4 regions of the Niveispirillum sp. KHB5.9 genome follow, and region 4 is predicted to be linked to each of the others. Evidence: predicted binding sites of a transcription regulator. Region 4 holds the regulator's gene; each other region holds the start of a gene.

Region 1 (7,746 bases), on a different contig from region 4:
TGCGTCCTGCGACCGGCGCATCAGCATGATGGCGTCGACCAGCGGCTGGCGCGCGGTTTCATCCCCCTGCCGCAGGTCGGTGCCCAGCAGGGTGATGCGCTGCGACAGCATGCGTTGGCGCCCGGCGATATTGATGATGGTGGCGGCGTCGCGCTGTTCGGCGATGACATTGTCCAGCAGCAGATGCACGCCACCCGACAGCAGCGCGATCAGCGTCAGTGCGATCACATAGCCGGCCGTCAGCCGGCCCACCACATGGCGATCCGCGGTCAATGTACCCTCCCCAGCCCATACACAAATATCCCTCCATCAACTAAACCCAGGCGACGATTGGGGAAACAGTCCAATCGCATAGGTTTTGATGGAACCACCGGGGCGGGGGCTCCGGCGACTTAATATATCCGATGGCGGATGGGTTTTGCCTGTGCTATAGGCACTCCCAATTTGCCAAAGCAAAACGTTAACCAAGAACAGGCAGCGGTCCTTATGTTCCCCATGATGATTTCCAGGCGTGCGCCGGCCCTGTCGGCCGCGGCGTTGCTGGTCTGCGCGCCCCTGGCGGCGGCGCAGAATGCCGGTGACGACAATGTCGTGCGCAATGCCGCCGATGCCTTCGGCCTGCGCGTGGGCACCGAATCCATCGGGCTTTACGATGAAGGCAATGTCCGGGGGTTCAGTCCCGACAGCGCCGGCAATATCCGCCTGCAGGGGCTTTACATCTCCCAGCAGGGTGCACTGTCCGACCGGGTGGTGGAGGCGTCCAGCATCCGCGTGGGGCTGAACACCGTCGGCCTGCTGTTTCCGGCACCATCGGGCATCGCCGATCTGGCCCTGCGCAACCCGGATGAGACGGGGGCGGAGCTGACGCTGGGCATCGATCCGTTCACATCGCCCTATATGGAGCTGGACACCGGCTATGTCTCTGCCGATGAGCGCTTCCGCCTGGCGGCCGGGGTGGCGGGCAGTCCGGACCATAATGGCGGTTTCGGCGGCGATTATCGCAGCTGGTCGGCCGGTTTCGTGCCGCGTGTCCGGCTGGGCGAGGATGTGGAGGTCACGGCGTTCGCCGACTGGGACCGCATGCATGACAGCGAGGTGGTGCCAAGCTACCTTCCCAACGGCCCCTATCTGCCGCCGCGCGTGGATCGGGGCGTGGATCACAGCCTGCCCTGGGCCGACTGGGCGTACGAGACGGAGAACCAGGGCCTGATCCTGGATGCGGGTCTGGCCGACGGGTTGGTGGCGCGGGCGGGCCTGTTCCGGTCGGTGCATCGCCTGCCCTATGACGCATTCGCCCTGATGGTGGTGGATGCGGACCGGCAGGGGGAGATGCTGCATGTCCTGCTGCCGGCCACCCGCTATGCCGCCCTGTCGGGGGAGGCGTCGCTGGCCTATCAATGGCTGGACGGCAAGGCGGGCCATACGCTGAGTCTGGCCGGGCGTGGCCTGTCGAAGAAAAGCCGCAAGGGCGGTGATGTGGAGGTCGATTACGGCCCCTGGCCCATGGACAGCCGGCCCCCCGTGACACGGCCCGAGGTGGATTTCGATGTGCCGCAGGATGGGGACCGGGTGAAGCAATACACGCTGGGCCTGGCCTATAACCTGTCCTGGGACGGGCGGCTGGATTTCGGTGCCGGGCTGCAAAAGGCCGATTATGCCAAGACGACGCGGCCGGGCGCCGGCGGGCGGGCGCACGGGTCCTCGGCGCCCTGGCTGTACAATGCCGTCGCCGCCTGGCGGTTCGACAATGGCCTGGTCACCTATGCCAGCTATTCACGCGGGCTGGAGGAAAGCGGATCGGCGCCGATCACGGCGGTGAACCGCAATGCGGTGCTGCCGGCGGTGAAGACGACGCAGCGCGAGCTGGGCGTGCGCATGGGGCTGGGGTCGATGGTGCTGACCAGCTCCGCCTTCGATGTGCGCCGGCCCTATGACGGGGTGGATGGAAACGGGGTCTACGGGTTCCTGGGCAGCGTGCGGCATCGCGGCGTGGAGGCGTCGCTGTCCGGCAATCCGGCACCCGGCCTGTCGGTCGTGCTGGGGGCCGTGCTGCTGGACCCGGTGGTGAAGGGGCCGGAGGTGCGGGACGGACTGATCGGGCGGCGGCCGGTGGGGCAGACGAAACTGCAATGGCAGGCCAGCCTGGATTATGCACCGGACTTCCTGGACGGGTTGTCGCTGGACATGACTGTGGACCACCGGGCGAAGACCACGGCGCGTGGCGACAATCTGGCCGATGCGCCGGATTACACGCTGGTCGATCTGGGCCTGCGCCGGGATGTGGATGTGTGGGGACGGGAGGTTTCCGTGCGCGCCCAGGTGCAGAACCTGTTCAACGCCTATGGGTTGGACGTCAATGGCGATGGGGAGTATGAGCCGCTGACCGGTCGGGCCTGGCGGGTGGCGGTGACGACGCGGTTTTAGAGCATGTTTCCGGTCACCGGAAACATGCTCTAGTTTTTCGGTTCCTCAAGCGCCGGCGCCGCATCCGCGGCTTGGCTTCACGGCGCACGTGCGCCGCGGCGGCAGTCGCCGCCGGAGCGGTTTTCGGTCACCCGAAAACCGCTATCGCCGCAACCGGTCGCGGATATCCGCCTGGATCACGGGCCAAGCATCGGATTGCGGTGTGATCAGCTCGAAATGCCCGGCCCCGTCGATCTCCAGCTCGCGCAGCTCCGGCCCCGCCGCCTTGGCCGCGTAATGCTGGGCAAAGCCGGGCGGCACGATGGCGTCGCGGGTGCCCGATACCAGTGTCAGCGGGATATCCTTGACCGGCGCTTCGCCGGGGGAGGTATCGGCGAACGGGTTGCCCGGCCGCTCGGCGCTGCCGATCAGCCGGTCGATGGTGCCGGGCCCGCCGCACGCATCGGGTCCGCGCGCATGGTAATCCCGCAGATCGACGATGCCGGCCAGGGACACCACGCCGCGAACCGGCAGCGGATCCTTGACCTTCAACGGGCTGTCGGCCGGCAGGCTGCCGCGCCCCGCCGCCCAGAGCGACAGGTGTCCACCGGCCGAATGGCCTGACAGCACGATACGGTCCAGGTCCAGCGGATAGGTGTGGGCCAGGGTGCGGACATGGTCCACGGCGGCGGCCACATCCTGGAACGTGCCGGGATAACCGCCGCCCGCTTCGCCCAGCTTGCGGTATTCGATATTCCAGACGGCGATGCCCTGATCACGCAGCGCCGCCGACATGGGACCCATCAGGTCGAACCCTTCATATTCGGCCAGCCAGCAGCCGCCATGCACCAGGATCACCAGCGGATGCGGCCCGTTCCCCCCGGGCAGCCAGAGTTCACCGAACTGCTGCGGCTGCGCCCCATAGGTAATGCGCACCCCGCCGGCCTCCTTGGGCCGCGCCGACAGTTCCTTGTAGGTCAGCAGCGGCGGCAGGTCGGCGGCAAGGGTGGGCGTGGTGAAGAAAAGCGCGCAAAGCGGGGCAAGGAAACGACGCATGATGATCGCTGATCTCCTGTAACGCAGGCCGGCCATGGTGGCGGCGTCACAGTGCCCGCGTCAACCAATAGAAACCGGCACCTACGGCGGCGGCGGCGGGCATGGTCAGCACCCAGGCCACCAGGATGCCCTGGGCCAGCCCCCAGCGCACCGACGATGCGCGACGGGCGGAGCCGACACCGACGATGGCGCCGGTGATGGTGTGGGTGGTGCTGACGGGTACGCCCAGATATGTCGCCGTGAACAGGGTGATGGCGCCCGCCGTCTCCGCACAGCTGCCATGGACCGGCTTCAGGTCGGTCAGGCGCGACCCCATGGTCTTCACGATCTTCCAGCCGCCGAACAAGGTGCCCAGGCCCATGCAGGCCTGGCACGAGATCACCACCCAGAAGGGCACGTGGAACCCGTCGGGCATGTAGCCCTGGCTGAACAGCAGAACGGCAATGATGCCCATGGTCTTCTGTGCGTCGTTGCCGCCATGGCCCAGGCTGTAAAGCGAGGCCGAGACGATCTGGAGCCCGCGGAAGATCTTGTCCACCTTGAACGGGGAGAAGCGGCGGAAGGTCCAGGAGACGATGACCATCAGGGTGATGGCCAGGATGAAGCCGACCGTGGGCGAGACGACGATGGCCACCGCCGTCTTGATCAGGCCCGATCCCACGACATCGACGCCGGCCTTGGCCACGCCCGCCCCCACCAGACCACCCACCAGCGCGTGGGAGGAGGAGGAGGGGATGCCGCCCCACCAGGTGACGAGGTTCCAGAAGATGGCCCCCATAAGGGCGGCGAAGATCACCGGCGCATCGATGACGTTGGCATCGACGATGCCCTTGCCGATGGTGTTGGCGACATGCGTGCCGAAGAACACGAAGGCGATGAAGTTGAAGAAAGCCGCCATGATCACGGCGTTGCGCGGCGACAGCACGCGCGTCGACACCACGGTGGCGATGGAATTCGCCGCGTCATGCAGGCCGTTCAGGAAATCGAACGCCAGCGCCAGGGCGATCAGGCCGATCAGGATCGGCAGGGAGATCAGTTCCATGGGGTGCGCCGATCAGACATTGTCGACGATGATGCTGTCGATGATGTCGGCGACATCCTCGCCCGCATCCAGCACGGCTTCCATCAGTTCCAGGATCTCGCGGATCAGCGCCTGGCGATAGGTGATGGGGGCATCCAGCCCGCCGCTTTCCTGACGCAGCCGCGCCTTGCCGGCGCGCAGGATACGGTCGCTGTCGCTTTCCAGTTCCGACAGTTCCCGCGTCATGCGGGTCATTTCCGCCACATGGCGGGGAATGTCGCGCAGCTTGGGCAGGCATTCCGGCAGGATGGCCGACGCGCGCACGATCAGGTCGGACAGGGCATGCATCTCGGCCGTGTATTCCATCGGGCCGGCTTCCGTCATGTGACGGGCGACGTCCTGGATCAGGTCGATGATGTCGTCCATGCGCTTGGCCAGATCCTGGATGTCGGACCGGTCGAAGGGCACGATGAAGGAACGGTGGACGGCCGCCTGAATCTCCTTGGTGATCTTGTCGGCGTCGTTTTCAGCCTGATGGATGCGCTGAAACCGCATCTCCAGCTGATCGCCGTTCTTCACCAGATCGCGCAGCGCTTCGGCGGCGACCAGGACCAGACGGGCATGGTTGGTGAAATGGTCGAAAAACCGCTCTTCGCGGGGCATCATGGCCCGGAACAGGCTCAGCATCTTCTATCCCGATCAACGCAGTCGCAATGGGGTGCTGCCGACGGGGACGCCGCAGCCTGGGCCCTGCTGTACCATTGATCGACGTGGGATTGTAATGTTAATGTCATAAAACAGTCATGACTTAAGCCGATCTATCTTTACCGGAATTTCATGCTTTAACAGCATTCTGACAGATTGCCCGTCGGCTCCATGAACGGGTGGCATTCAGGCAGTTCGTGCGAGGTGTAGTCTAAGTCGATGAGTGCGCGTAAGATCCAGCATGCGGCATTGCCGTATCGCATGACCCCGACCGGCCCGCAGATCCTTCTGGTCACCTCGCGCGAGACGCGGCGTTGGATCATTCCCAAGGGCTGGGCCAAGAAGAATGTCGATCCGCAGGACATGGCCGCGACCGAAGCGTTCGAGGAAGCGGGCGTGCGCGGCAAGGTCAAGAAGAAGCCCGTCGGATCTTACGAATACGACAAGCGCCTGGATGACGGCAGCTGTGTCACCTGCGATGTCAGTGTCTATGCGCTGGAAGTGACGGCGGAGCTGCCCGACTGGCCGGAACGCACACAGCGCGAGCGCCGCTGGCTGTCCCCGGCGGAGGCCGTGGTGCTGATCAGCGAGCCGGGGCTGGTGGATATCTTCCAGAAGCTGGCGGTGAAGTGGGAGGATTGAGAATCCTGGCCTGCTTTCCATGCAATATGCCGCTTTTCCTGGCAAAGCCCGTTTTACAGGCGTAGCCTGTTCTTTGTCCGGCCATGGGTTTGCCGGCGTTTCCTTGAATTTCCGCGATTATCGGACCTCTGGCACGAAATCTGCGATGCGATAACGCTTTCCCAGGTTTCGGCCCGCTATTGCTTTTCAGGGGAGGCAGGATGGAAGTCGGTGTTTTCATTCCCATCGGGAATAATGGTTGGCTGCTGTCGGAGAACGCGCCGCAATACAAGCCCAGCTTCGATCTGAACAAGCAGATCACGCTGTCGGCGGAAAAGCACGGGCTGGACTTCGTGCTGTCGATGATCAAGCTGCGCGGTTTCGGCGGCAAGACCGAGTTCTGGGACCATAACCTGGAAAGCTTCACCTTGATGTCCGGGCTGGCTGCCGTGACCAGCCGCATCAAGATCTACGCCACCGCCGCGACCCTGGTCATGCCGCCGGCCATCGTGGCCCGCATGGCGGCCACCATCGACAGCATCTCCCATGGCCGTTTCGGCGTGAACCTGGTGACGGGCTGGCAGCGGCCGGAATATTCGCAGATGGGCATGTGGCCCGGGGACGAGCATTTCGCCAACCGCTACGACTATCTGGCCGAATATGCCACGATCCTGCGTGAGCTGTGGGGGACGGGGTGCAGCGACCTGAAGGGCAAGTATTTCACGATGGATGATTGCCGCCTGTCGCCCCGGCCGCAGGCGGATGTGAAGCTGATCTGTGCGGGATCGTCCAATGCCGGCATGGCGTTCTCCGCCCAATATGCCGACTATAATTTCTGCTTCGGCATGGGGGTGAACACGCCCACCGCCTTCGCCCCCACGGTGGAGCGCATGCGGGTGGCGGCGGAGAAGACCGGCCGTGATGTCTCTTCCTACGTCCTGTTCATGGTTATCGCCGATGAGACGGACGAGGCCGCTCGCGCCAAGTGGGAACATTACAAGGCGGGTGCCGACCAGGAGGCCATCGCCTGGCTGGGCGTGCAGGGGGCGGCGGATACCAAGTCCGGGTCCGACACCAATGTGCGCCAGATGGCCGATCCGGTGTCGGCGGTGAACATCAATATGGGCACCATCGTCGGGTCGTACGAGACGGTGGCGCGGCTGCTGGACGAGGTGCCGACGGTGCCGGGGACCGGCGGCGTGCTGCTGACCTTCGATGATTTCGTCAAGGGGGTGGAGGATTTCGGCACCCGCATCCAGCCGCTGATGAAATGCCGTCAGCATATCAAGGCGGGCGTATGAGCACCGCCGGTTACACCCCGCCGCCGGAACGGTCGAAATCCGTCACCTTGCCGGCGCGGCCGGAACCCATCACGCTGAAACCGTCGGAAACGGCCGTCGTTGTCGTCGATATGCAGAACGCGTACTCGACGGAGGGTGGCTATGTCGATCTGGCCGGGTTCGACATTGCCGGGGCCAAGGGTACCATCGCCAATATCAAGCGCACGCTGGATGCGGCCCGTGCCGCCGGTGTGCTGGTGGTCTATTTCCAGAATGGCTGGGACAGCGACTATGTCGAGGCCGGCGGGCCGGGCTCGCCCAACTGGCACAAATCCAACGCGCTGAAGACCATGCGGGCGCGGCCGGAATTGCAGGGCAAGCTGCTGGCCAAAGGCACCTGGGACTATGCCATCGTCGATGAGCTGCAGCCCCAACCTGGGGACATATTGGTGCCGAAGACCCGCTATAGCGGCTTCTTCAACACCAACATGGATTCGGTGCTGCGGGCGCGCGGCATCCGCAACCTGGTGTTTGTCGGCATCGCCACCAATGTCTGCGTGGAAAGCTCGCTGCGCGATGCCTTCCATCTGGAATATTTCGGGGTGATGCTGGAGGATGCGACCCATCATCTGGGGCCGGACTTCATCCAGCAGGCCACCG
Region 2 (7,746 bases), on a different contig from region 4:
GAAGGACCCGCGCCGACCCGGTCTTCCGCGAACTGGCCGCCACCCGGACGCCCGGTGAGGAGGATTTCGAGGAAGGGCTGAAGCTGCGCATCGATGAGGAGGCGGTTGCCGCCACCGAATGGCTGCTGGCCGGCGCCATCGGGTCGGCCTCGGCCCGCGTGGTGGTGGCCAGCCTGCTGTCCGACCGGCGCCTGTCGCGGTCCGACGCGCGGTCGATCATCGACGAGGCCTCACGCGCCATCCTGGACAGCCATGTCCTGATGCGCTCCACCCTGGAGAATGTCGGCAAGGGCATCTGCGCGGTGGACAAGGATTTCCGACTGCGCCTGTGGAACCGCCGCTTCCTGGAGATGCTGGAGGTGCCGGACGGGCTGATCAAGGTGGGCACGCCCATGGGCGAACTGGTCAATTACCTGCAGGGCCAGGGCGAGTTCGGGGAAGGGGGGGAGGTGGAGACCCTGTTTGCCCGCCGTCTGGACCCCAGGCGCCGTGACCAGCCCGACAGTTTCCACCGCGTGCGGCCCGACGGGTCGGTGCTGGAAATCATCTCCAACCCGCTGCCCGACGGGGGCTTCGTGGCCGTCTATACCGACGTCACCGAGCGCCACCGCGCGGCCGAGGATCTGCGCGCCGCCAATGAAGGGCTGGAGCGCGGCATCGCGGAGCGCACCATCGACCTGGCCGTCGCCAAGTTGGAGGCCGACCGCGCCAACCAGTCCAAGACCCGTCTGCTGGCCGCCGTCAGCCATGACCTGCTGCAGCCGCTGCACGCTGCCCGCCTGTTCATCTCCGCCGCATTGGACCGGGGGCCCGACGCGCTGGTCAACCAGGCGGATGCCGCCCTGCGCTCGGTGGAACAGCTGTTGGGCGACCTGCTGGACATCACCAAGCTGGATACGGGCGTGGTCAAGCCCAACCGCACGGCGGTGGCCATCGATGATGTGCTGCGTCCCCTGACCGACGAGCTGGCGGTGGTGGCGCAGCGCCATGGCTTGCGGCTGGACTGGGTGCCGTCGAAGGTCACGGTGGATACCGACGCCGTGCTGCTGCGCCGCATCGTGCAGAACCTGCTGGCCAATGCGCTGCGCTATACCCCGCGCGGACGCATCCTGGTGGGCTGCCGCCGGCTGGCCGGCGCCGTGCGGGTGGAGGTGTGGGATACGGGGCCCGGCATTCCGGAGGAGAAGCGGCTGGAGATCTTCCAGGAGTTCCGCCAGCTGGGCAACGGACAGGGCGACCGCGACAAGGGGCTGGGGCTGGGCCTTTCCATCGTCGAACGCTTCGCCGCCATCCTGGGGCACAAGGTGTCCTTGCGGTCGGAAGTGGGCAAGGGCTCCTGCTTCGCGGTGGAGGTGCCGCTGTCGGCGCGCGCCGCCGATCCGGCCCGGCCCGTGGTCGGGGCCAGCGTCACCGGGCTGGAAGGCACGCTGGTCCTGTGCGTGGAGAATGAGCCGGCCATCGCCCAGGCCACCATGGCGCTCTTGTCCGGCTGGTCGTGCGAGGTGGTGTGGGGGGCGACGGGGGTGGAGGCGCTGGCGGCCCTGGGGGACAAGGTACCCGATGTGGTGCTGACCGATTACCACCTGGACCATGGCTTGAGCGGGCTGGAGGCCCTGGCCCTGATCCGGGCGACGTTCGGTGCCGACCTGCCGGCGGCCGTGATTACCGCCGACCGCACCGACGCGGTCAAGGACAGCGTGGCCCATGCCGGCTGCCGCATCCTCTACAAGCCGGTGAAGCCGGGGGCACTGCGGGCGCTGTTGTCGCACATGCTGGCGGAGAAGCGGCGGGGCAGGGCAGCATAGGTCGGTTTGGGCACTTTCCCAACCGTCATCCCGGCGCATGCCGGGACCCAGGGGCCACAGGAACAAACCTTAACGCAGCGTCAATCAACGCTGCCGACAGGTCGGGCACGCCGCCCCTGGGTCCCGGCTTTCGCCGGGATGACGGGAGAGGGGTGCTGAAAGGTACCTGCCTCAAACCCCCCGCCATTTCGCCACGGCGGCGATGGCCATGGCCACACCGATATGGGCGGCGATGTCGGTGACGGAGAACAGGCCGGTCCAGCGCGGGAAAACCTCCGGCCAGCGCAGCGGCAGCACCACAAGATACATGAATGCGTAGAGCCCCAGCCCATAGGCGGTGGCCGCCGCCCAGCGGTGGCGCCGCAACGGTTCCAGCCGCGCCAGCGCCAGCACGAAAACCGCCGCCATCACCTGGGCGATGGCGATATGGGTGGCCACGCCCAGCAGGGCGGTGGCGATCCCGCCCTCGCGCGCGGCCGGACCGATCCAGCCGCCGGCCACGCCCTGCCAGACGCGCATCACCCCGATGTCGCGGATGATACCCAGGGAAGAGGCATAGGCCCCGTCGATGGCGGCACCGGCCAGACCGGCCAGGATGATCGTCGGTGCCAGTCGTGCCATCGCCCATTCCCCCGATTGATTTGGAGGAAGCTTAACCCAGGCCCCCCTGTTCGATGGACCCAATTCGGGACCCGTCAGGGGGGCCTGGAAAGGGATTATTCATCCCGGCCGATCTGTTCCTGCAGATAGTTCTGGATGCCGACGCTCTTGATCAGGCTCAGCTGCGTCTCCAGCCAGTCGATATGCTCCTCCGTATCCTCCAGGATGCGGCGGAAAATCTCCTTGGACTGATAGTCGCGCACCGTCTCGCAATACTGCATGGCTTCGATCAGCTCGGTGCGGTTGCGGGTCTCGATGGACAGGTCGCCCTCGAAACATTCCGGCACATCCTCGCCGATCTTCAGCTTGTGCAGGTCCTGGAGGTTCGGCAGCCCTTCCAGGAACAGCACGCGTTCGATCAGCAGGTCGGCATGCTTCATCTCACCGATGCTTTCCTCGTACACCTTCTTGCCAAGGCGCAGGAAGCCCCAGTTCTTCAGCATGCGGGCATGCAGGAAATACTGATTGATCGCCGTCAGCTCGTTGACCAGGATGGTGTTGAGATGGCGGATGACGGTAGCGTCGCCTTGCATGGGAACCTTCACTGAGTTCGGTTTGGAATTTGTTCGGATCGGGTGCGCAGCCCGTTTCCATGCCCCGATACTGGCACGCCCAAACGGCTTTGTCTTCTGATAACGTCTTGCAATTGAAGGGAAAAGCGACTGATAACCAATCGCGTGCATCCCGATCTGAAAGGAGTAGCATGAGCCCGCCAGCCCGTTATCTGGAGGATTTCGTCCCCGGTATGGTATTCGAATTCGGTGACCGTCTGGTCACCGCCGAGGAGATTGTGACCTTCGCGCGTGAGTACGATCCGCAGCCCTTCCACCTGGATGATGATGCTGGCAAGCAGACCCATTTCGGCGGGCTGGTGGCCAGTGGCTGGCAGACGGCGGGCTTCATGATGCGCATGCTGGTCGATCATATGCTGTCGCCGGAAACTTCGCTGGGCTCTCCCGGCCTGGACCAGCTGCGTTGGCTGAAGCCGGTGCGGCCGGGTGACCGTCTGCGCGCACGGGTCAGCATCCGGGAAGTGAAGCGCTCGCGCTCGCGTCCCGACATGGGCACCATCCACCAGACGACGGAAGTGCTGAACCAGAAGGATGAAGTCGTCATGTCGACGATTTCCATCGGCATGGTCCGCGCCCGTGCCAGTGCTGAAAATTCGCCAGGTTAACTTGTTAAAATCGGATCACAGGGGTGTTTTGACATGGGTCTGTCCTCGGGTTACTCCGATTGGACTAGCCCATCTTTCTAGCACTCTTCCCAAAAGGTTGGGAAATCGCGTATGATGTCCCCAAGAACGGTGCAATGGGAGCCATCATGGCGCGGGAAGTGATTGATTTTTCTCCGGGGGAATGGGTGGAAGAACTGATGCCGCCCAAGCGGCGGTTCCAGATCATGGCCGTCCATGTCAAGCCGGGCACCCCGGCCCCGAATGTCGAGCTGGCGGTCGACGGCAATCCCGTCCACCGGCTCAGCCTGTCGATCTTCGCCCTGGCCGACTTGCAGCGCTTCCGCCGCGTGCGGTGAGGGGGGCGCTGCTCCCCCTTTAAGCCGCCTTGAACCACGCCGCCGCGGCGCGGGCGGCCTGGGTGAAGCTGGGATGCACCGGCCCCGTGGCCGGGTCGACCAGCATCAAATTCACCGGCAGGCCGAATTCCTCCACCTCCATCTGGTCGGCATCGCGCCAGACGCGGCCATCATGGGCCAGATACTGGCGCGACTGCGTGCGCTGCAACAGCGGGCGGATGTCGCCCGACCAGGGGAAGACGGGTTTGTTCAGGGCGGCCGCATAGCCCATCTCATAGGCCGTACCGTCATCCACCGAGGGCCCGCGAAAGGGCATGCAATTGGCGATGACCCCGTCGGCGCCCCGGATCAGGTCCAGGTTGGCCTGGCGGATGCGGGCGGCGAAGGCCGCCCCGCCCTCACCCCCGGCGGGGGACAGGGCATTGTCCATGGGGAACACGCCCTCCAGCCCCAGCTCATCACAGATGGCCTTCATCGCCTGGGAAGCGGCCAGCGGATCGGGCAGGAACACGTCGGGGCCGGCCAGATAGAGCCGGGGGCGGGCCGCCGTCACTTGGCCCCCCCGATCTTCACCGGATCGACGCGGAAGCGGGCGAAGCCGTTCTCGCCAGGCCCCTCATAGGTCAGGGCCGGCTGCTCGGCGATCAGTTCCTGGGCGAGCGGCGAGCTTTCATAAAGCAGGTTCACATTGGACGGCATCGGCGCCAGACGGAAGCTGTGGTCGGTGGACGGATCGATCACGCCCTTGGCGCGGATATAGTCGATGACCGCTGACTGCACCGTGTCGGGCGACTGATAGATGACGGTGGTGCCATCCAGGCCGGGATAGGAGCCGCCGCCATTGGCGCGGTAATTGTTGGTGACGACGATGAAGACTTGGCTGTCGTCGATGGGCTTGCCCTGGAACATCACATCCTTGATGCGGTGGGCCTGGTCATTGGCCAGCTTGCCGTCGCGATCGAACCGTTCCGGCTGGGTCAGGTCGATCGTGTAGGTGATGCCGTCCATGATGTCGAACACATAGGCCGGCACGCGCGTGTTGACCAGGGGCTGCTGCATCGTGCTTTTCGGGTCGATCACTGACAGGGCCCTCGAGGCCATTTCCAGCCAGTCCTTGACCTGGGCGCCAGTCAGCTTCACCGCCGCGATCTGGTTGGGATAGACATAGAGATCGGCGACATTGCGGATGGCGATCTCACCCGCCGCGATGTCGGTATAGAATTTCGGCCCCGGACGGCCGCCCGACTTGAACGGGGCCACGGCCGACAGGAGGGGCAGGCTGGCATCCGGCGTGCCGGCCAGCGCCTTGGCCACATAGGCGCGCTGGGCTTCCGCCACCAGTTCCACCCCGGCGCTGTCGCCCAGGAAGCTGAAGAAGGAATGGATGCGGCCCGTGGTCTTGCCCACCGGGCGGCGAACATAGGCCAGCGTGCCCTCATGGCTGGGCGCCAGCAGGGTCGCGACCTCGGCATCGGGGTCGGTGGCCACCGTGCGGCCATCCTGGCGGTCCTGGATGGGCCGCACCTCGCCCTTGCCGCCGGTGACGGTCCAGCCCTTGCCCTTGGTTTCCAGCGACAGGGTGATCACGCCCAGATGGGAACCGTAATAACCGGCCATCACCACCGGCTTGCCATTGACCGTGCCCTGCTTCAGGTCGGACTTGGGCAGGCCCTCATATTCCCGGCTCGGGAAGACGCGGTGGCTGTGGCCGGTGACCAGGGCATCGATGCCGGGGACTTCCACCAGATAATTGGCGGCATTCTCTTCCCCGCCCTCGCGGTTCAGGAAGGTCAGGCCGGTATGGGCGACGGCGATGACGATGTCGGCTCCTTCCTTCTTCATCTGCGGCACATGGATCTTCGCCATGTCCACCATGTCGCGGGTGGTGACGCGGCCTTCCAGCTTGTCCTTGTCCCAGATCATGATCTGGGGCGGCAGCAGGCCCAGGATGCCGACCTTGATCTTGTGCTTGGCACCCTTGGCGTCCACGACCTCGCGATCCAGGATCGCATAGGGCTTGAACATCAGCTGGTCGCTCTTGCCACCCTCGACCTTGAACACATTGCCCGACAGGACGGGGAACTTGGCGGTGGCATAGACATTGTGCAGCACCTCCAGCCCGAAATTGAATTCGTGGTTGCCCAGGATGGCCGCGTCATATTTCAGCAGGTTCATGGCCGCCATGGCCGGATGGGCCGGCTTGTCCTTCGTCACCCCGCGCTCGCGCACCACCCAGTCGCCCATGGGCGTGCCCTGGATCAGGTCGCCATTATCGACCAGCAGCGTGTTGGGATTGGCCGCGCGCGCCGCCCGGATCAGCGGTGCCACTCGGACCAGGCCGACGCCCGCATCCGTATGGTCGGCATAGTAATCATAGTCTTCCAAATACATATGCAAGTCGGTGGTCGACAGGACTTGCAGTTCGACCTTCTCCTGGGCAGCTGCATTGCCCGCCAGGGCCAGGAACAGGGCACCCGCCATCAGGGTGCTTGCAGGGAAGCTACGAATCACGGGACACGCTCCATCGGGCTCTGTTGCCGCCAAGCAGCAGGTGCATCGCAGCAATCACGGTTAAAAAATGCAGGGGCTGCGGGTCGAGACCCCCGGAACCGGCATGCTGCGCCGCAAAACTGTGGCGGTAATGATACGCTGGTCGAGATATAGCCGCTCAGGCCTCCCAAGGCATAGCTCGGGAGGTGCTTGTCATGGAACTGTAATTTATTCGTTACCTAAGCGTCATGGGCATCTGGTGTTGTCCGCGCAATCCGATCCGGTCCGGCTTATTGGGGGCTTTCGTATGACCATTGAAAACAAGAAGGCGGCGGCAATCCTCCGCCGTCAGCTGTCCGCTTTGAACATCGGCACGGGCGCCCTGGCGCTGGCCGTCGCCTCTTCCTGGGCCATTCCGGCCATCGCGCAGCAGACGACCTCGTCCATGACGGGTCAGATCACGACCGCCGCCGGCGCGCCCGCCACAGGCGCCGAGGTGACGATCGTCCATACGCCGTCGGGCACGCGCTCCGTCACCACCGTCAACGACCAGGGCCGTTTCCAGGCCGGCGGTCTGCGCGTCGGTGGCCCCTACACCGTCACCATCACCTCCTCCGGCTCCGAGCCGCAGGTGCTGGAAGGCATCTTCGTGTCCCTGGGCGAGCCGTTCGCCCTGGATCTGGCGCTGGGCGCCAAGATGGAAGAGATCGTGGTGACCGGTGAGCGCACCGCGACGACCACGACGGTGGGTATCGGCACGAATTTCAACCAGCAGCAGATCAACAATGCACCGTCGATCAGCCGCGACCTGAAGGACATCGTCCGCAACGATCCGAAGGTCTTCATCGACGTCACCAATTCGTCGGCCATCCAGATCGCTGGTTCCAGCAACCGCTTCAACAGCCTGACCATCGACGGCGTGAAGCAGAACGACGATTTCGGCCTGAACGCCGGTGGCTACCCGACCCAGCGCTCGCCGCTGTCGATCGACGCCATCGAAGGCCTGTCGGTGCTGACCGCGCCCTATGATGTGGAATATTCCGGCTTCCAGGGCGGCACGATCAACATCGTCACCAAGTCCGGTGAGAACACGCCGCACGGTTCGTTCTTCTACTATTATGGCGATGACAGCCTGTCGGGCACCCGCTCCGGCAACAATCGCAACCTGATCAGCCCCTATAAGGAAAAGACCTGGGGCGGTTCGCTGGGCGGCGCGCTGATCGAAGACAAGCTGTTCTTCTATACCAGCTACGAGAAG
Region 3 (7,746 bases), on a different contig from region 4:
CCGGGTCGGTCAAGTCGTCGGCGGGCACGTAAATGGCCTGCACGGACGTGATCGAGCCTTTCTTCGTCGAGGTGATGCGTTCCTGGAGCGCACCCATGTCGGTGGACAGCGTGGGCTGATAACCCACGGCCGACGGGATACGGCCCAGCAGCGCCGACATCTCGGCACCCGCCTGGGTGAAGCGGAAGATGTTGTCCACGAAGAACAGCACGTCCTGGCCTTCTTCATCGCGGAAATACTCGGCGATGGTCAGGCCGGACAGGGCGACGCGGGCGCGCGCACCCGGCGGCTCGTTCATCTGACCATACACCAGGGCCACCTTGGAGCCTGGGCCGTCGGTCTTGATGACGCCGGCGTCGATCATCTCGTGATACAGGTCGTTACCTTCGCGGGTGCGCTCACCCACGCCGGCGAACACCGACATACCACCGTGCGCCTTGGCGACGTTGTTGATCAGTTCCTGGATGGTCACGGTCTTGCCCACGCCCGCACCGCCGAACAGGCCGATCTTGCCGCCCTTCAGGTACGGGGCCAGCAGGTCGATGACCTTGATGCCGGTGATCAGCAGGGCGGCGTCGGTCGCCTGATCGACGAAGTCGGGCGCCTCGCGGTGGATCGGCAGGACCTTGTCATGGCCGACCGGGCCGCGCTCGTCAATCGGCTCGCCGATGACGTTCAGGATGCGGCCCAGGGTGGCCGGGCCGACGGGCATCAGGATCGAGTTGCCGGTATCCACCACCTCGGCGCCGCGGACCAGACCGTCGGTCGTGTCCATGGCGATGGTGCGGACGGTGTTCTCGCCCAGGTGCTGGGCCACTTCCAGAACCAGGGACTTACCCTCGTTCTGGGTGGTCAGCGCGTTCAGGATCGGCGGCAGTTCACCGTCGAATTGCACGTCCACGACGGCACCAAGAACCTGCGTGATGCGGCCGACCGCGTTGCTGTTGTTAGCCATGGGGTAAGCTCCCTCGGAACCTTGACTTCGTCGTGAATGCGGGTGGATTTACAACGCTTCCGCGCCGGAAATGATTTCGATCAGTTCCTTCGTGATCGAAGCCTGGCGGGTGCGGTTGTAAATCAGCGTGTACTTCTTGATCATCTCGCCGGCGTTGCGCGTGGCATTGTCCATCGCGGTCATCTGCGAGCCGAAGAATGACGCAGCACTCTCCAGCAGGGCGGAATAGACCTGGATGGCCAGGTTGCGCGGCAGCAGGTCGGCCAGGATGGCCTCCTCGCTCGGCTCGAACTCATAAACGGCACCGGCTTCGACCGGGGCGTCGCCTGCCGCGGGGGCCGCGAACGGCACCACCTGCTGGAAGGTGACGATCTGCGTCATCGCCGACTTGAACTTGTTGTAGACGATGGTGGCAACGTCGAATTCGCCGGCATCGAACAGCTCCAGGATCTTCGCCGTCACCATGTCGGCATCGGCGAAGGAGAGCTTCTTCTTGCCCACTTCCTCGAACGTCGCGACGATCAGCGACGGGAACTCGCGGCGCAGCAGATCGCGGCCCTTGCGGCCCACGGTCAGCAGCTTCACCGTCTTGCCCTCGGCCTGCAAACGCAGGATGGCGCGCTTGGTATCGCGCACCACGGAGCTGGTGAAACCACCGGCCAGACCACGGTCGGCGGTCATCACCACCAGCAGGTGGGTCTGGTCGCTGCCCGTCCCGGTCATCAGGCGCGGGCCACCGGGGCCGCCGGCCACGTTGGCCGCCAATGAGGCCAGCATCCGGCCCATGCGCTCCGCATAGGGCCGGCCGGCTTCAGCCTGTTCCTGGGCACGGCGCAGCTTGCTGGCCGCGACCATCTTCATGGCCGACGTGATCTTCTGCGTCGACTTGACGCTGGCGATCCGGTTTCGGATGTCCTTCAAGCTCGGCATGACAGCCCTACGCTCTCAATTCGCCCCGTTGCCGGGTGCTTGGATCAGGCGAAAACCTTGGTGAAACCTTCGAGGAAAGCCTTCAGCTTTTCCTCGGTTTCCTTGGAGATCGCCTTCTCGTTGCGGATCGCGGCCAGGATGTCAGCGCCCTTGGCCCGGACTTCGTCCAGGAAACGCGCTTCGAACCGGTTCACGTCGTTGGTCGGGACCTTGTCCAGGTAACCCTTCACGCCGGCGAAGATCGACACGACCTGCTCTTCCACGGGCATCGGCTTGAACTGGGGCTGCTTCAGCAGCTCCGTCAAGCGCGCGCCGCGGCTCAGCAGACGCTGGGTGGTGGCATCCAGATCGGAAGCGAACTGCGCGAAGGCAGCCATTTCACGATACTGGGCCAGCTCCAGCTTGATCGAGCCGGCAACCTGCTTCATCGCCTTGATCTGAGCGGCGGAACCCACGCGGGACACCGACAGACCGACATTGATGGCGGGACGGATGCCGCGATAGAACAGGCCCGTTTCCAGGAAGATCTGGCCGTCGGTGATCGAGATCACGTTCGTCGGAATGTAGGCGGACACGTCGCCGGCCTGGGTCTCGATGACCGGCAGGGCCGTCAGTGAACCGGCGCCATTGGCGTCGTTCAGCTTGGCGGCGCGCTCCAGCAGGCGGCTGTGCAGATAGAACACGTCGCCGGGATAGGCTTCGCGGCCCGGCGGACGGCGCAGCAGCAGCGACATCTGACGGTAGGCAACGGCCTGCTTGGACAGATCGTCATAAACGATCAGGGCATGCATGCCATTGTCGCGGAAGAACTCGCCCATGGCCGCACCCGTGTAGGGGGCCAGGAACTGCAGCGGCGCCGGCTCGGAAGCGGTGGCGGCCACGACGATGGAATATTCCATCGCGCCGTTCTCTTCGAGCGTCTTCACGATCTGCGCCACGGTGGAGCGCTTCTGGCCCACGGCGACATAGATGCAGTACAGCTTCTTGCTCTCGTCGTCGCCCTTGTTGATGCCCTTCTGGTTGATGAAGGTATCGAGAGCGATGGCGGTCTTGCCGGTCTGACGGTCACCGATGATCAGCTCGCGCTGACCACGGCCGACGGGCACCAGGGCATCAATGGCCTTCAGGCCGGTCTGCATCGGCTCATGCACCGACTTGCGCGGGATGATGCCGGGGGCCTTGACTTCCACGCGCTGGCGGACGACGTCGGTCAGCGGGCCCTTGCCGTCGATCGGGTTGCCCAGACCGTCGACAACGCGACCCAGCAGGCCACGGCCCACGGGGACCTCCACGATGGCGCCGGTGCGCTTGACGGTGTCGCCTTCCTTGATGGTGCGGTCGGAACCGAAGATCACCACGCCGACATTGTCGGTTTCGAGGTTCAGGGCCATGCCCTTGACCCCGCCGGGGAATTCAACCATCTCGCCGGCCTGGACCTTGTCCAGGCCATGGATACGGGCCACGCCGTCACCGATGGACAGAACCTGGCCCACTTCGGCGACATCGGCTTCGGTGCCGAAGTTCGCGATCTGCTGCTTCAGGATCGCGGAAATCTCAGCGGCGCGGATTTCCATTATCCAACCCCTTTCATGGCGAGTTTCAGCTTATTGAGCTTGGTGCGCACGGAGCTATCCACCATGCGGGAACCGATTTTGACGATCATGCCGCCGATCAGCGACGGATCGACCCAGACATCGAGCTTCACGCCCTTGCCTTCGCTCTTGGCCAGAGCGGCCGACAGCTCGTTCCACTGCGCATCGCTCAGCGGGCGGGCCACGGTGACGCGCGCCGTGCTTTCGCCGCGACGCAAAGCCAGCTTGGCCAGATAGCCGTTGATCATGCCCGGCAGGGTGAACAGGCGGCGGTTGCGGGCGACGAGGCCCACGAACTTCCGCACCAGTTCGCCAACGCCAGCGGCCGACAGAACGGCCTCCATGGCGCGCTCCTGGTCGTTGCGGGCGAGCAGCGGGCTGCCGATCAAGCGGCGGAGATCCGCGCTTTCAGCGAGCAGAGCCTTGACGGACGTCAGATCCTGGGCCGTTTGGTCCAGGGCCTGCTGCCCATCCGCGAGATCGAACAGGGCGCTCGCATAACGCGAGGCGAGTTCGGAGACGCCAGTCCCTTCGGTTGCCACTGGGTAACCTCGGTTAAAGTCCGTGGACCTGAATGATTTCAGGACGTTAGCAATGATCGACCACTCCGGAGGAGGACCCTCCGGCGTCAAGCGAGCGAGCATGTAACACAGCCCCAGCCCCTACGCAACTGCGTCCGGGTGGATTGGGGGTATGCGGTTTTGCACCGCTTCCGGCCAGTTTGCCCAGGAAAGGGGCCGTTCTGCGACCTTCGTCGCATGCCGGCGCTGTGCAGGTGCGAAACGGCTTTTTCCCGTTCATACCAAGTCCCGGTGATCGCAACCGATCACCGGCCTCAGTCGCCGGCGCCCACATCCGTGGGCTTGGCTACGCCGCACGGGCGGCGCGGCGGCAGTCGCCGCCGAACCAGATCCCGATGAGTTCCACTCACCGGGATCTGGTATCAGCCCACGGCACATCCCAATGGATGGGCTATGCTTTTGGACCGGGTGCGGTTAAGGACGCATTAAGCATGCCGGCCGATTCTGGGCCATGCGCGGCACCAAGCCGTGATCCCAGAGCCCAGAGGTCGCCCATGTGCGTCATCGTGCCCTTCGCCCGCCAGCGTTTCACCCCCACCGATCTGGTTGCCTGGAAGTCCATCCTGATCGACCGGCGCCGCCGTGGCCTGTGGCAGAAGGTGGAGCGCACGACCAGCCCGGACCGCGACTGGCTGCTGGTCTGGCTGCCGGGCCTGCAGGAACCGACCCTGCGCCTGGAGCGTGACCTGCACGGCACCTACCGCCTCTATTTCTATGATGGCAAGGGCTGGTTCCAGTTTCGCAAGGGCGACAACATCATCGACTGCCTGGCCCATATCGAACCCGGCGAGCGCGTGCGCCAGCCGCTGCGTAGCGCTTGATTTTTTGTTCCCTCAGGTGCCGGGCCGGCCGTCGCCGGCCTCCAGCGGCACGAAGTTGTGCCGCTGGCTTTACGCCCCGCCAACCACCCTCAGCTTCCCACTCCATATTGATATGTCGACGGGCAGGCGGGCGATGACATCCCCGTCGCCCTGCACCGGCTCCCCGTCCGGCCCCTCGATCCGGGCGGCGATGGCCGGCAGCACCAGCACATCCCGCCGCCCGCGCAGCAGGCCCAGCGTCATCGCACTGGCATAAGTCATGGCCGCCAGCCGGCCGGGCCTTGTGAACAGCACGGCGTGCAGCACCGGCTGTCCCAGCCGCACATCGGGGGCCAATACGAAAGTACCGGCATAGAAATGGCCCTTGCACAGGATGCAGCTGGCGGCCCGGTGCCGGCTGACCGTGCCGTCGGGTGCCGTCAGCGTCACCCTGTAATCCAGACCCGGATTGGCCAGGATCTGCTGCAGGCCGCCCAGGGCATAGGCACCCTTGCCGATGCGGCGCTTCAGCACCGGATCGATGTCGGCCACGACGCGGGCATCCAGGCCCGTTCCCGCCATCATCGTGAACAAGCGCCCATTGGCCAGCCCGGCATGCACCACCTGCGCCGGCGCCAGGGCCAGCCGTTCCCCGATTCGCCGCGCATCACCCATCGCCGACAATTCATGCGCCAGGACATTGGCCGTACCCAGCGGCACCATGCCCAGGGGGGGCGGTTCCGCCACCCCCGACGCCGCCATGCCGTTCACCACCTCATTGATGGTACCGTCCCCGCCAGCGGCCACGATCACGTCGGCCGTATCAGACCGCGCCAGATCGCGGGCGATGGATGTGGCATGCCCCGCCGCGTCGGTCGTGTGCAGCGAGACGACGGCGCCGGCCGCCGTGGCGGCGGCCATCACCTGCTCCACCAGTCCCGGCCGGCGCCGGCCGGCCACGGGATTGAAGATCACGGCGAGCCGCCGACCGAGCCCATGTGACATTTCCAAAACACCTCCATGACGGATACGTGAAATGGCGATGTAATAAAAGTGACCATGCCAAGAAGTTTCTGCGTATCGCGCCCCTTATCCATTAGATGACGCTGACACGATACCAGATGAAGCGGTATAGAACGCCGCGATCCGCTATGGCTAGTCTTTAATTCCAGGCGGACGATTGACGATTGGGTTGACCGGCGATGGGGGAACATATGCTGGGCGACGGGGACGTGCGGCGCTATCGCGCCATCTGGTTGTCTGACATCCATCTGGGGACGCGTGGATGCCAGGCCGACATGCTTCTGGATTTCCTGAAACATACCGAATCCGACGTGCTCTATCTGGTGGGGGACATCGTCGATGGCTGGCGGCTGAAGAAGGGCTGGTACTGGCCCCAGGCGCATAACGACGTGGTGCAGAAGATCCTGCGCCGGGCCCGCAAGGGGGCGTCGGTCTTCCTGATCCCGGGCAACCATGACGAAGCGTTCCGGGATTATATCGGGCTGCAATTCGGCGGCGTGACGATCCTGGAGGACACGATCCACACGGCCGCCGACGGCAAGCGTTATCTGGTCATCCATGGCGACCAGTTCGACGCCGTCGTGCGCTACGCCAAGTGGTTGGCCTTCGTGGGCGACACCGCCTACACCTTCCTGCTCTGGCTGAACACGGTGTTGAACAAGGTCAGGCGGAAACTGGGTTTCCCCTACTGGTCCTTGTCCGCCTACCTCAAGCACAAGACCAAGAAGGCCGTCGAATTCATCGGCGATTACGAGACGGCGCTGACCGACGAGGCGCGGCGGCGCCAAGTGGACGGCGTCATCTGCGGCCATATCCACCATGCCGAAATGCGCGACATGGACGGCGTGCTTTACATAAATGACGGGGACTGGGTCGAATCATGCACCGCATTGGTCGAGCACGAGGACGGTCGGCTGGAGATCCTGCGCTGGGCGGATATTGTCGCCGCCCGGACGGCGCTGAAGGCGGCGGCGTGAAGCTGCTGATCGTCACGGATGCATGGCATCCGCAGGTCAACGGCGTCGTGCGCACCCTGACGACGACGCGGACCGAACTGGAACGGCTGGGCCACAAGGTGGAGGTGATCTCCCCCGACCGGTTCCGCACCGTCCCCATGCCCACATATCCGGAAATCCGCCTGGCCCTGGCGCCCGGCCGGCGGGTACGGCAACTGATCGACGAAGCCAATCCGGACGCCATTCATATCGCCACCGAAGGCCCGCTGGGCTTCGCGGCCCGGCGTTACTGCCTGAAGCGCAAGCTGCCCTTCACCACGGCCTATCACACGCGGTTCCCGGAATATGTGCGCGACCGGGCGCCGGTGCCGCTGTCCCTGTCCTATGCCTTCGTGCGCCGGTTCCATTCGCCGGCCCATTCGGTGATGGTGGCCACCGCCAGCATCGAGGCCGACCTGGAAAGGCGCGGCTTCACCAATATCCGCCGCTGGTCGCGCGGCGTGGATACGGAGCTGTTCCGGCCGCGTGACAAGGGCCTGTTCGACCATCTGCCCCGGCCGGTGTTCATCTCCGTCGGCCGCGTGGCGGTGGAAAAGAATATCGAGGCGTTCCTGAGCCTGGATCTGCCCGGCAGCAAAGTGGTGGTGGGTGACGGTCCGCAGCGGGCGGAATTGCAGGCCAGGTATCCTGGCGCCACCTTCGTGGGCGCCAAGCATGGGGAGGAACTGGCCCGACACTATGCCGCCGCCGACGTGTTCGTCTTCCCCTCGCGCACCGACACGTTCGGGCTGGTGCTGCTGGAGGCGCTGGCATCGGGCCTGCCCGTGGCGGCCTATCCTGTGCCCGGCCCCCTGGACGTGATCGCCGACAGTCCGGCCGGCGTGCTGCACCAGGACCTGCGCGAGGCCT
Region 4 (7,746 bases):
TGTTCGCTGCTCTGGCCAAGGAAGTCGAAGTCAACGGCCAGATCGTCGCCAACCCCTTCAAGACCTGGAAGGATGTCGACGCTTCCCTGCCGGCGATCGAAATCGAAGTCCTGGGCCCGCCGCCGACGTCGGGTACCCGCGACGCCTGGGTCGAGCTGGTGATGGAGCCGGGCTGCAAGGAATTCCCGGCCATCAAGGCCCTGGACGCCACCCGTCACGCCGCCGTCTGCAAGACCGTCCGTGAGGATGGCGCCTATGTCGAAGCCGGCGAGAACGACAACGTGATCGTGCAGCGCCTGTCGGCCAACCCGAACGCCTTCGGCATCTTCGGCTACAGCTACCTGGAAGAGAACCAGGACAAGCTGCACGGCCTGTCGATCAACGGTGTGGAGCCGAAGTACGAGACCATCGCTTCCGGCCAGTACCCGATCTCCCGTCCGCTGTATGTCTACTTCAAGAACCAGCATTTCGGCGTGATCCCGGGCCTGAAGGAGTTCCTGGGTGAGTACGCTTCCGAGCGTGCGATGGGCGACGAAGGCTACCTGGCCGACAAGGGCCTGGTGCCGCTGCCGGCCGACAAGCGCAAGGTGTCCGAACAGGCCGCCCTGAAGCTGACCCCGATGGCCAAGCCGGCCTCGTAATGTGCAGCCCGGGCCGGCGCGGATGAACGGTCTTCGGATCGGACTCATCTGCCGGCCCGGTGTATAAGCAGATGGCGGGACCGGCGGCGTCAAACTCTTGATGCCGCCGGTTTGCCATGCAACCGGTATTCCCCTGACAGCGGCGGATCGAAACCTATGTCAGTCACCTTGACCGTTGCGGTCCTGTTGCTTTTGTCCCTGACCGGCTTCTGGCTTGGACGCAACCGGGCCGTGGCTGTGGCCGGCGGCCGCATCGCCAATCTGCATTCCGTCCCGACATATTACGGTTCCTACATGGCGCTGTGGGCCGGCCTTCCGGCCCTGGTCCTGGTCCTGGTCTGGGTCGCCCTGCGCGGCGCCGTCATGGACTGGATCGTGCTGTCCTCCATGTCGCCGGATCAGCTGGAAGCCTGGGCACGGGTCATGCTGGCCCCGGCGGAGCTGGAAACGCTGCTGACCTCCGTCGCTGATGGCGCCTCGGCCCTGACGCAGACGCACCGTCAGCTGCTGCTGATCAATATCGGCAACCTGGCCATCGGGCAGCCGCAATATGTGAACCCGGGCGTCATTGATGCCATCCAGCCCGCCGCATCGCACATGACGCAGCTGCGCGGCCTAGCCGACTGGACACTGTTCGGCGCCGTCATGGCCCTGGCCGGTGGCGGTCTGGCCTTCACCTGGTCGAAGATCAACCCTTCTTTCCGCGCGCGCAACAATGTCGAACGCGTCGTCACCGCCCTGCTGGTGCTCTGCTCCACCATCGCGGTCCTGACCACCGTCGGCATCGTGCTGTCGCTGCTGTTTGAAAGCATCCGCTTCTTCACCAAGGTGCCGATCACCGAATTCCTGTTCGGTCTGCAATGGTCGCCGCAGACCGCGATCCGGGCCGATCAGGTGGGCTCGTCCGGTGCCTTCGGTGCCGTGCCGCTGTTCACCGGCACGTTGCTGATCGCCACCATCGCCATGCTGGTGGCGGCCCCGGTCGGTCTGATGTCGGCCATCTACCTGTCCGAATATGCGCCCAAGCGGGTGCGCGGTCTGGTGAAGCCGGTGCTGGAGATCCTGGCCGGCGTACCCACCGTGGTCTACGGCTTCTTCGCCATCCTGACGGTGGCACCGTTCATCCGCGACCTGGGCGCCCTGGTCGGCCTGCCCATCTCCTCGCAGAGCGCACTTGCCGCCGGCATCGTGATGGGCGTGATGATCGTTCCCTTCGTCTCCTCGCTCGCCGATGACGTGATCAACGCCGTGCCGCAGTCGCTGCGCGACGGGTCCTACGGCCTGGGTGCGACCAAGTCGGAAACGATCCGCCAAGTGGTGATGCCCGCGGCCCTGCCCGGTATCGTCGGCGCCATGCTGCTGGCCGTCAGCCGCGCCATCGGCGAGACGATGATCGTGGTGATGGCCGCCGGCCTGCAGGCCAGCCTGACGCTGAACCCGCTGGCCAGCGTTACCACGGTGACCGTGCAGATCAAGTCCATCCTGGTCGGCGACCAGGAGTTCGACAGCGCCAAGACGCTGTCGGTCTTCGCCCTGGGTCTGGTCCTGTTCCTGGTGACCCTGGCGCTGAACGTCGTCGCCCTCCGCATCGTCCAGAAATACCGGGAAAAATATGACTGAGATCGCAGAGCCGATGCAGACAGCCGCTCCCGTGTCGTTCCACACCGGCGACGTTGCAACCAAGCGACTGAGGGCGCGTTATGCGGCCGAACGACGCTTCCGTGTGTATGGCATCCTGGCGATCATCTTCGCCTGTTCCATGCTCGTCATCCTGCTCTCCACCCTGCTGAAGGAAGGCACCTCGGCCTTCTTCCAGACGGAAGTGAAGCTGGCCGTCACCGTCGATGCCAGCGTCATCGATCCGCAGGGCACCGGCAACCCGGCCGAATGGGACCGCGGCGCCTTCCAGACCCTGGTGTCGGAAGCGCTCTACAAGGACTTCCCCGAGGTTACGGGCCGCGTGGAAAAGCGCGACCTGCGCGGGCTGGTCAGCCCCGTGGCCGGCGTGCGCCTGGGCAAGATGCTGGACAAGGACCCGTCGCTGGTCGGGCAGACGATCGATGTCTGGCTGCCCGCGTCCGACGGTATCAACCAGATCGTCAAGGGCGGCATCGACCGCGACCTGCCGGAGGTCGAGCGTCCGATCAGCGACAAGCAGCTAGCCTGGTTCGACAGTCTGGAACAGCGCGGTGACGTGAAGTCGGCCTTCAACACCACGTTCTTCACCGCCAGCGACAGCAACTATCCCGAACTGGCCGGCCTGTTGGGCGCTGCCGTCGGTACGTTGCTGACCATGCTGGTGACGCTGGCCACGGCCCTGCCCATCGGCGTGGCGGCGGCGATCTACCTGGAAGAATTCGCACCGAAGAACCGCCTGACCGAGATCATCGAGGTCAATATCAACAATCTGGCGGCCGTGCCCTCCATCGTGTTCGGTCTGCTGGGTCTGGCGGTGTTCCTCAATTTCTTCGGCATGCCGCGTTCGGCCCCGCTGGTCGGCGGTCTGGTGCTGGGTCTGCTGGTGCTGCCCACCATCATCATCGCCAGCCGTGCCGCCTTGAAGGCGGTTCCGCCCTCGATCCGCGAAGCGGCATTGGGCATGGGCGCCTCACGCCTCCAGGCGGTGATGCATCATGTGCTGCCGCTGGCCATGCCGGGCATCATGACGGGCACCATCATCGGCATGGCGCACGCCGTGGGTGAGACCGCACCGCTGCTGATGATCGGCATGAACGCCTTCATCACCTCGGCACCCGGCAGCCTGCTGGACAGCTCGTCCGTCATGCCCGTGCAGATCTTCATGTGGTCGGACAAGCCGGAACGCGGCTTCGTCGAATTGACCTCGGCCGCCATCCTGGTGCTGCTGGCCTTCCTGATCATGATGAACGGCGCCGCCATCTGGCTGCGCAAGAAATTCGAACGTCGGTGGTAAACATGGACAGCATGACCCTGAACAAGCCTGTGCAAGCCGCCTCTCACCCGCCGGTGAAGATGCTGGCCCGCGACGTGAAAGTGTTCTACGGCGCCAAGCGCGCTTTGCACGGCGTCAATGTCGAGCTTTACGAGAACGAGGTGCTGGCCATGATCGGCCCCTCGGGCTGCGGCAAGTCGACCTTCCTGCGGACCTTGAACCGCATGAACGACACGATCGACATCTGCCGCGTCGAGGGCAAGATCCTGCTGGATGGCGAGGATATCTACGATCCCAAGCTGGACGTGGTGCAGCTGCGCGCCCGTGTCGGCATGGTGTTCCAGAAGCCGAACCCGTTTCCGAAGTCGATCTACGAGAACGTGATCTACGGTCCCAAGCTGCATGGCCTGGCCACCCGCAAGGACGAGTTCGACGCCATCGTCGAGACCTCGCTGAAGCGTGCCGGTCTGTGGAACGAGGTCAAGGACCGCCTGCATGAGCCCGGTACCGGCCTGTCCGGCGGCCAGCAGCAGCGCCTGTGCATCGCCCGCGCCGTGGCCGTCAGCCCGGAAGTGATCCTGATGGACGAGCCCTGCTCGGCCCTGGACCCGATCGCGACGGCGCATATCGAAGAGCTGATCGACGAGCTGCGTGAGAGCTTCACCATCGCCATCGTCACCCACAACATGCAGCAGGCCGCCCGCGTCTCCCAGCGCACGGCCTTCTTCCACCTGGGCGACCTGGTGGAAGTGGGTGATACCGAGGAAATCTTCACCAACCCGCGCGACGAGCGCACCCAGGGCTACATCACCGGCCGGTATGGTTGAGGGTTGAAGCGTTTCGCGCTTCACCACCCTTCTGCTTTCCCCGCGAAAGCGGGGACCCAGGGGCCACGGGCACTACCGTGGTTCCAGGCGGCCCCTGGACCCCCGCTCATCAAGGGGGAGGCAAATGAAGATTATCTGTCTCTCGAATTGAGGACCCACGTCCATGTCGCCGACCGAACATACCGTCAAGTCCTTCGAGGCGGAATTGCAGCGCCTGTCCAACCAGATCGCCCAGATGGGCGGCGTGGTCGAGGCGCAGGTGGAAGCGGCCGTGCAGGCCGTGGGCCGCCGCGATGTCGAAAGCGCGTCGCGCGTCATGCATGGCGATGCCCGCCTGGACGAATTCGAACGCCAGATCGAACATGACGCCATCCGCATGCTGGCGCTGCGCGCGCCGGTCGGCGTCGATCTGCGCGAAGTGCTGGCGGCGCTGAAGATTTCCGCCGATCTGGAGCGCACGGGCGATTACGCCGCCAACATCGCCAAGCGCTCCATCGCGCTGGCCCAGCTGCCGGTGATGCGCCCCGCCGGGACCATCCCGCGCATGGGCCGTCTGGTGCAGGAGATGCTGAAGGACGTGCTGGACGCCTATATCGACCGCGATGTCGAAAAGGCCGTGGCCGCTTGGCATCGGGACGAGGAGCTGGACGATCTCTATACCAGCCTGTTCCGCGAGGTCCTGACCTATATGATGGAAGACCCGCGCAACATCACGCCCTGCACGCATCTGCTGTTCATCGCCAAGAACCTGGAACGCGCCGGCGACCATGCGACCAACATCGCCGAGACCGTGCATTTCCTGGTGAAGGGCCAGCCGCTGACGGCCGAACGGCCCAAGAGCGACAAGTCCAGCTTCACCATCATCGAACCGGTTGATAGCGAGGGCTGATCCAGCCCCGCCCGTCACTGCCTAGAACCCAGGGATACCGATGAACGCCGCCTTGAAGCCGCTGATCCTGGTCGTCGAAGACGAAGCCGATCTCGTCACCCTGCTATCCTATAATCTGGAACGCGAAGGCTTCCGGGTCATCACCGCCGGCGACGGGGAAGAAGCCCTGCTGCAGGCCGACGAGCGCAGCCCGCATTTGATCCTGCTGGACTGGATGCTGCCGTTGATGAGCGGTCTGGAGGTTTGCCGCCAGCTGCGCCGCAACCCCAAGACCCGCGAAACCCCGGTCATCATGCTGACGGCGCGTGGGGAGGAGGCGGACAAGGTTCGCGGCCTGAACAGCGGTGCGGACGATTACCTGTCCAAGCCGTTCAGCCCGACGGAGCTGGTGGCCCGCATCCGCGCCGTGCTGCGCCGCGCCTCCCCGGGTCTGGCGGAGGAGTTGTTGCGCTTCTCCGACATCTCCATGGACCTGGCCGCCCACCGCGTGCGCCGGGGCGGCCGCGACATCCATCTGGGCCCGAAGGAATTCGCCCTGCTGCGCCATTTCATGCAGCATCCGGGGCGCGTCTTCTCGCGCGAACAGCTGCTGGACATCGTCTGGGGCCATGACGTCTATGTCGAGCTGCGGACGGTGGACGTGCATATCCGCCGCCTGCGCAAGGCCCTGAACGAAACGGAAGAGCAGGATGTGATCCGCACCGTGCGGTCGGCGGGCTACGCGCTGGATACGAAGACGACGATGTGATGTGCAAAGGGCCGCCCGACGGGGCGGCCCTTCTGCTATCACCCCAACTGCCGGCGCAGATGGTTCAGCACGTCGGTGCGGGTCAGCAGGCCCAGGAACTTGCCCTCATCCTGGATGATCGCCACCATGTTGCGGTCGAACAGGGCGCGCAGGTCGGATGTGGTGGCGGTCAAGGGCAGGGTCTCCAGCCGGTTGACCATGGCCGTATAGACCTTGTCGCGGAAGCGGGCCGGGTCCTTCTCGACATGCAGCAGCAGGTCGCTCTCATCCAGGATGCCGATCACCCGCTCGCCTTCCATCACCGGCAGCTGTGACACGTCGGAGATGCGCATCCGCTTGTACGCTGTCAGCAGCGTATCCTCCGGCCCCACCGTCACCACCTGGCCCTTGTCGAAACGGCGGGTCATCAGGTCGCGCAGGTCGTTATGACGTTCGCGCGGGGTGAAGCCGTGATCTTCCATCCAGGCGTCGTTGAACATCTTCGACAGGTACTTGTTGCCCGTGTCGCAGACGAAGGTGACGACGCGCTTTTTGGTGGTCTGGGCGCGGCAATATTTCAGGGCGGCGGCGAACAGCGTGCCCGATGACGACCCGGCCAGGATGCCCTCCAGCCGCAGCAGGTCGCGCGCGGCGTTCAGGCTTTCGGTGTCGGTGACGTAATAGGCGGCCTTGGCGTACTGAAGGTCGCAGATCGGCGGCACAAAATCCTCGCCCACGCCTTCCACCACCCAGGAACCGGGCTCGTCATGCGTGCCCTTGTTGACCAGGTCGGCGATGATGGAGCCGGCGGGATCGCCGATCACCATTTCCGTCTTGGGGCTGGCCTTGGCGAAGAAGGCGCCCAGGCCGGTGAAGGTGCCGCCAGAGCCGATGCCGGAAACCACGGCGTCGATATCGCCGTCCAGCTGCCTAAACATCTCCGGACCCGTCCATTCCTCATGGGTCTTCGGGTTGGCCGGGTTGGCGAACTGGTTGACATAGAAGCTGCCGGCGATCTCCTGCGACAGGCGCTCGGCGATGTCCTGGTAATAGGCGGGGTGGCCCTTGCCCACGTCGGAACGGGTGATGTGGATCTGGGCACCCAGGGCGCGCAGATTGTTGATCTTCTCCGTCGCCATCTTGTCGGGGATCACCAGGATCAGGCGATAGCCCTTGGCGGCGCAGACCAGCGCCAGGCCCAGGCCGGTATTGCCGGCCGTCGCCTCGATCACGGTGCCGCCGGGGGCCAGTTTGCCCTCCTGCTCGGCCGCCTCGATCATCTTCAGGGCGATGCGGTCCTTGATGGAGCCGCCGGGATTCTGGTTCTCCAGCTTCAGATACAGCTCGCACGGGCCGGTATCGAAGCGGGTGATGCGGACGACCGGCGTGTTGCCGATCATGGACAGGATGGCAGGCGCCGAAGCGGGCGTCGCGGACATGGGTATCCCCCCTGGGGCAAATGGTTTTGCCACCAGGGAACCGCATCCTGGATTTCCCCGCAAGAGCCTGTGGAATTACGAAATCAAGCTGCGGCGCGGGCGCCCGGGACGCACGATTCCGGCGCAAATGGCCGCCCCTCGGCATCGATCAAACCCGCCTGGAAAAGCTGGTCGACATTGTCGGCCAGATTCTGCGCACAGGAGGCGCGGTCCCAGCCTTCCAGCCAGTTCTGCTCCAGGAAGGCCAGCACTGCCGGCTGGCCCAATTCGACCTCCCACAGGATGCCGAGCAGCGAGGCCAGGGCCTCTTCC

The links. The regulator PhoB, encoded in region 4, activates phosphate uptake and scavenging genes when phosphate is short. The targets are predictions, from matches to a motif close to TNTCATAAAACTGTCA.
Region 1: the regulator PhoB is predicted to act here: its motif matches at 5,269-5,284, upstream of ACM9HJ_RS01280 (DUF47 domain-containing protein).
Region 2: the regulator PhoB is predicted to act here: its motif matches at 6,700-6,715, upstream of ACM9HJ_RS23370 (bifunctional 2',3'-cyclic-nucleotide 2'-phosphodiesterase/3'-nucleotidase).
Region 3: the regulator PhoB is predicted to act here: its motif matches at 5,902-5,917, upstream of ACM9HJ_RS10340 (diacylglycerol/lipid kinase family protein).

Annotation. Positions count from the first base shown of each region.
Region 1 is NZ_JBLTYX010000001.1:296,149-303,894, forward strand. Features, by position in the region: gene ACM9HJ_RS01260 (diguanylate cyclase) at 1-273, opposite strand, end outside; gene ACM9HJ_RS01265 (TonB-dependent receptor domain-containing protein) at 496-2,424, shown strand; gene ACM9HJ_RS01270 (alpha/beta hydrolase) at 2,566-3,459, opposite strand; gene ACM9HJ_RS01275 (anion permease) at 3,506-4,501, opposite strand; gene ACM9HJ_RS01280 (DUF47 domain-containing protein) at 4,514-5,167, opposite strand; gene ACM9HJ_RS01285 (NUDIX hydrolase) at 5,405-5,827, shown strand; gene rutA (pyrimidine utilization protein A) at 6,028-7,107, shown strand; gene rutB (pyrimidine utilization protein B) at 7,104-7,746, shown strand, end outside.
Region 2 is NZ_JBLTYX010000017.1:129,970-137,715, reverse strand. Features, by position in the region: gene ACM9HJ_RS23400 (NahK/ErcS family hybrid sensor histidine kinase/response regulator) at 1-1,805, shown strand, start outside; gene ACM9HJ_RS23395 (hypothetical protein) at 1,977-2,426, opposite strand; gene bfr (bacterioferritin) at 2,522-2,998, opposite strand; gene ACM9HJ_RS23385 (MaoC family dehydratase) at 3,169-3,642, shown strand; gene ACM9HJ_RS23380 (hypothetical protein) at 3,789-3,998, shown strand; gene ACM9HJ_RS23375 (nucleoside 2-deoxyribosyltransferase) at 4,018-4,551, opposite strand; gene ACM9HJ_RS23370 (bifunctional 2',3'-cyclic-nucleotide 2'-phosphodiesterase/3'-nucleotidase) at 4,548-6,509, opposite strand; gene ACM9HJ_RS23365 (TonB-dependent receptor) at 6,796-7,746, shown strand, end outside.
Region 3 is NZ_JBLTYX010000004.1:307,303-315,048, forward strand. Features, by position in the region: gene atpD (F0F1 ATP synthase subunit beta) at 1-955, opposite strand, end outside; gene ACM9HJ_RS10320 (F0F1 ATP synthase subunit gamma) at 1,004-1,885, opposite strand; gene atpA (F0F1 ATP synthase subunit alpha) at 1,930-3,459, opposite strand; gene ACM9HJ_RS10330 (F0F1 ATP synthase subunit delta) at 3,459-4,019, opposite strand; gene ACM9HJ_RS10335 (hypothetical protein) at 4,553-4,879, shown strand; gene ACM9HJ_RS10340 (diacylglycerol/lipid kinase family protein) at 4,949-5,863, opposite strand; gene ACM9HJ_RS10345 (UDP-2,3-diacylglucosamine diphosphatase) at 6,061-6,858, shown strand; gene ACM9HJ_RS10350 (glycosyltransferase family 4 protein) at 6,855-7,746, shown strand, end outside.
Region 4 is NZ_JBLTYX010000005.1:70,653-78,398, forward strand. Features, by position in the region: gene ACM9HJ_RS11075 (substrate-binding domain-containing protein) at 1-641, shown strand, start outside; gene pstC (phosphate ABC transporter permease subunit PstC) at 798-2,261, shown strand; gene pstA (phosphate ABC transporter permease PstA) at 2,254-3,573, shown strand; gene pstB (phosphate ABC transporter ATP-binding protein PstB) at 3,576-4,379, shown strand; gene phoU (phosphate signaling complex protein PhoU) at 4,543-5,268, shown strand; gene phoB (phosphate regulon transcriptional regulator PhoB) at 5,309-6,016, shown strand; gene ACM9HJ_RS11105 (pyridoxal-phosphate dependent enzyme) at 6,055-7,434, opposite strand; gene ACM9HJ_RS11110 (elongation factor P hydroxylase) at 7,518-7,746, opposite strand, start outside.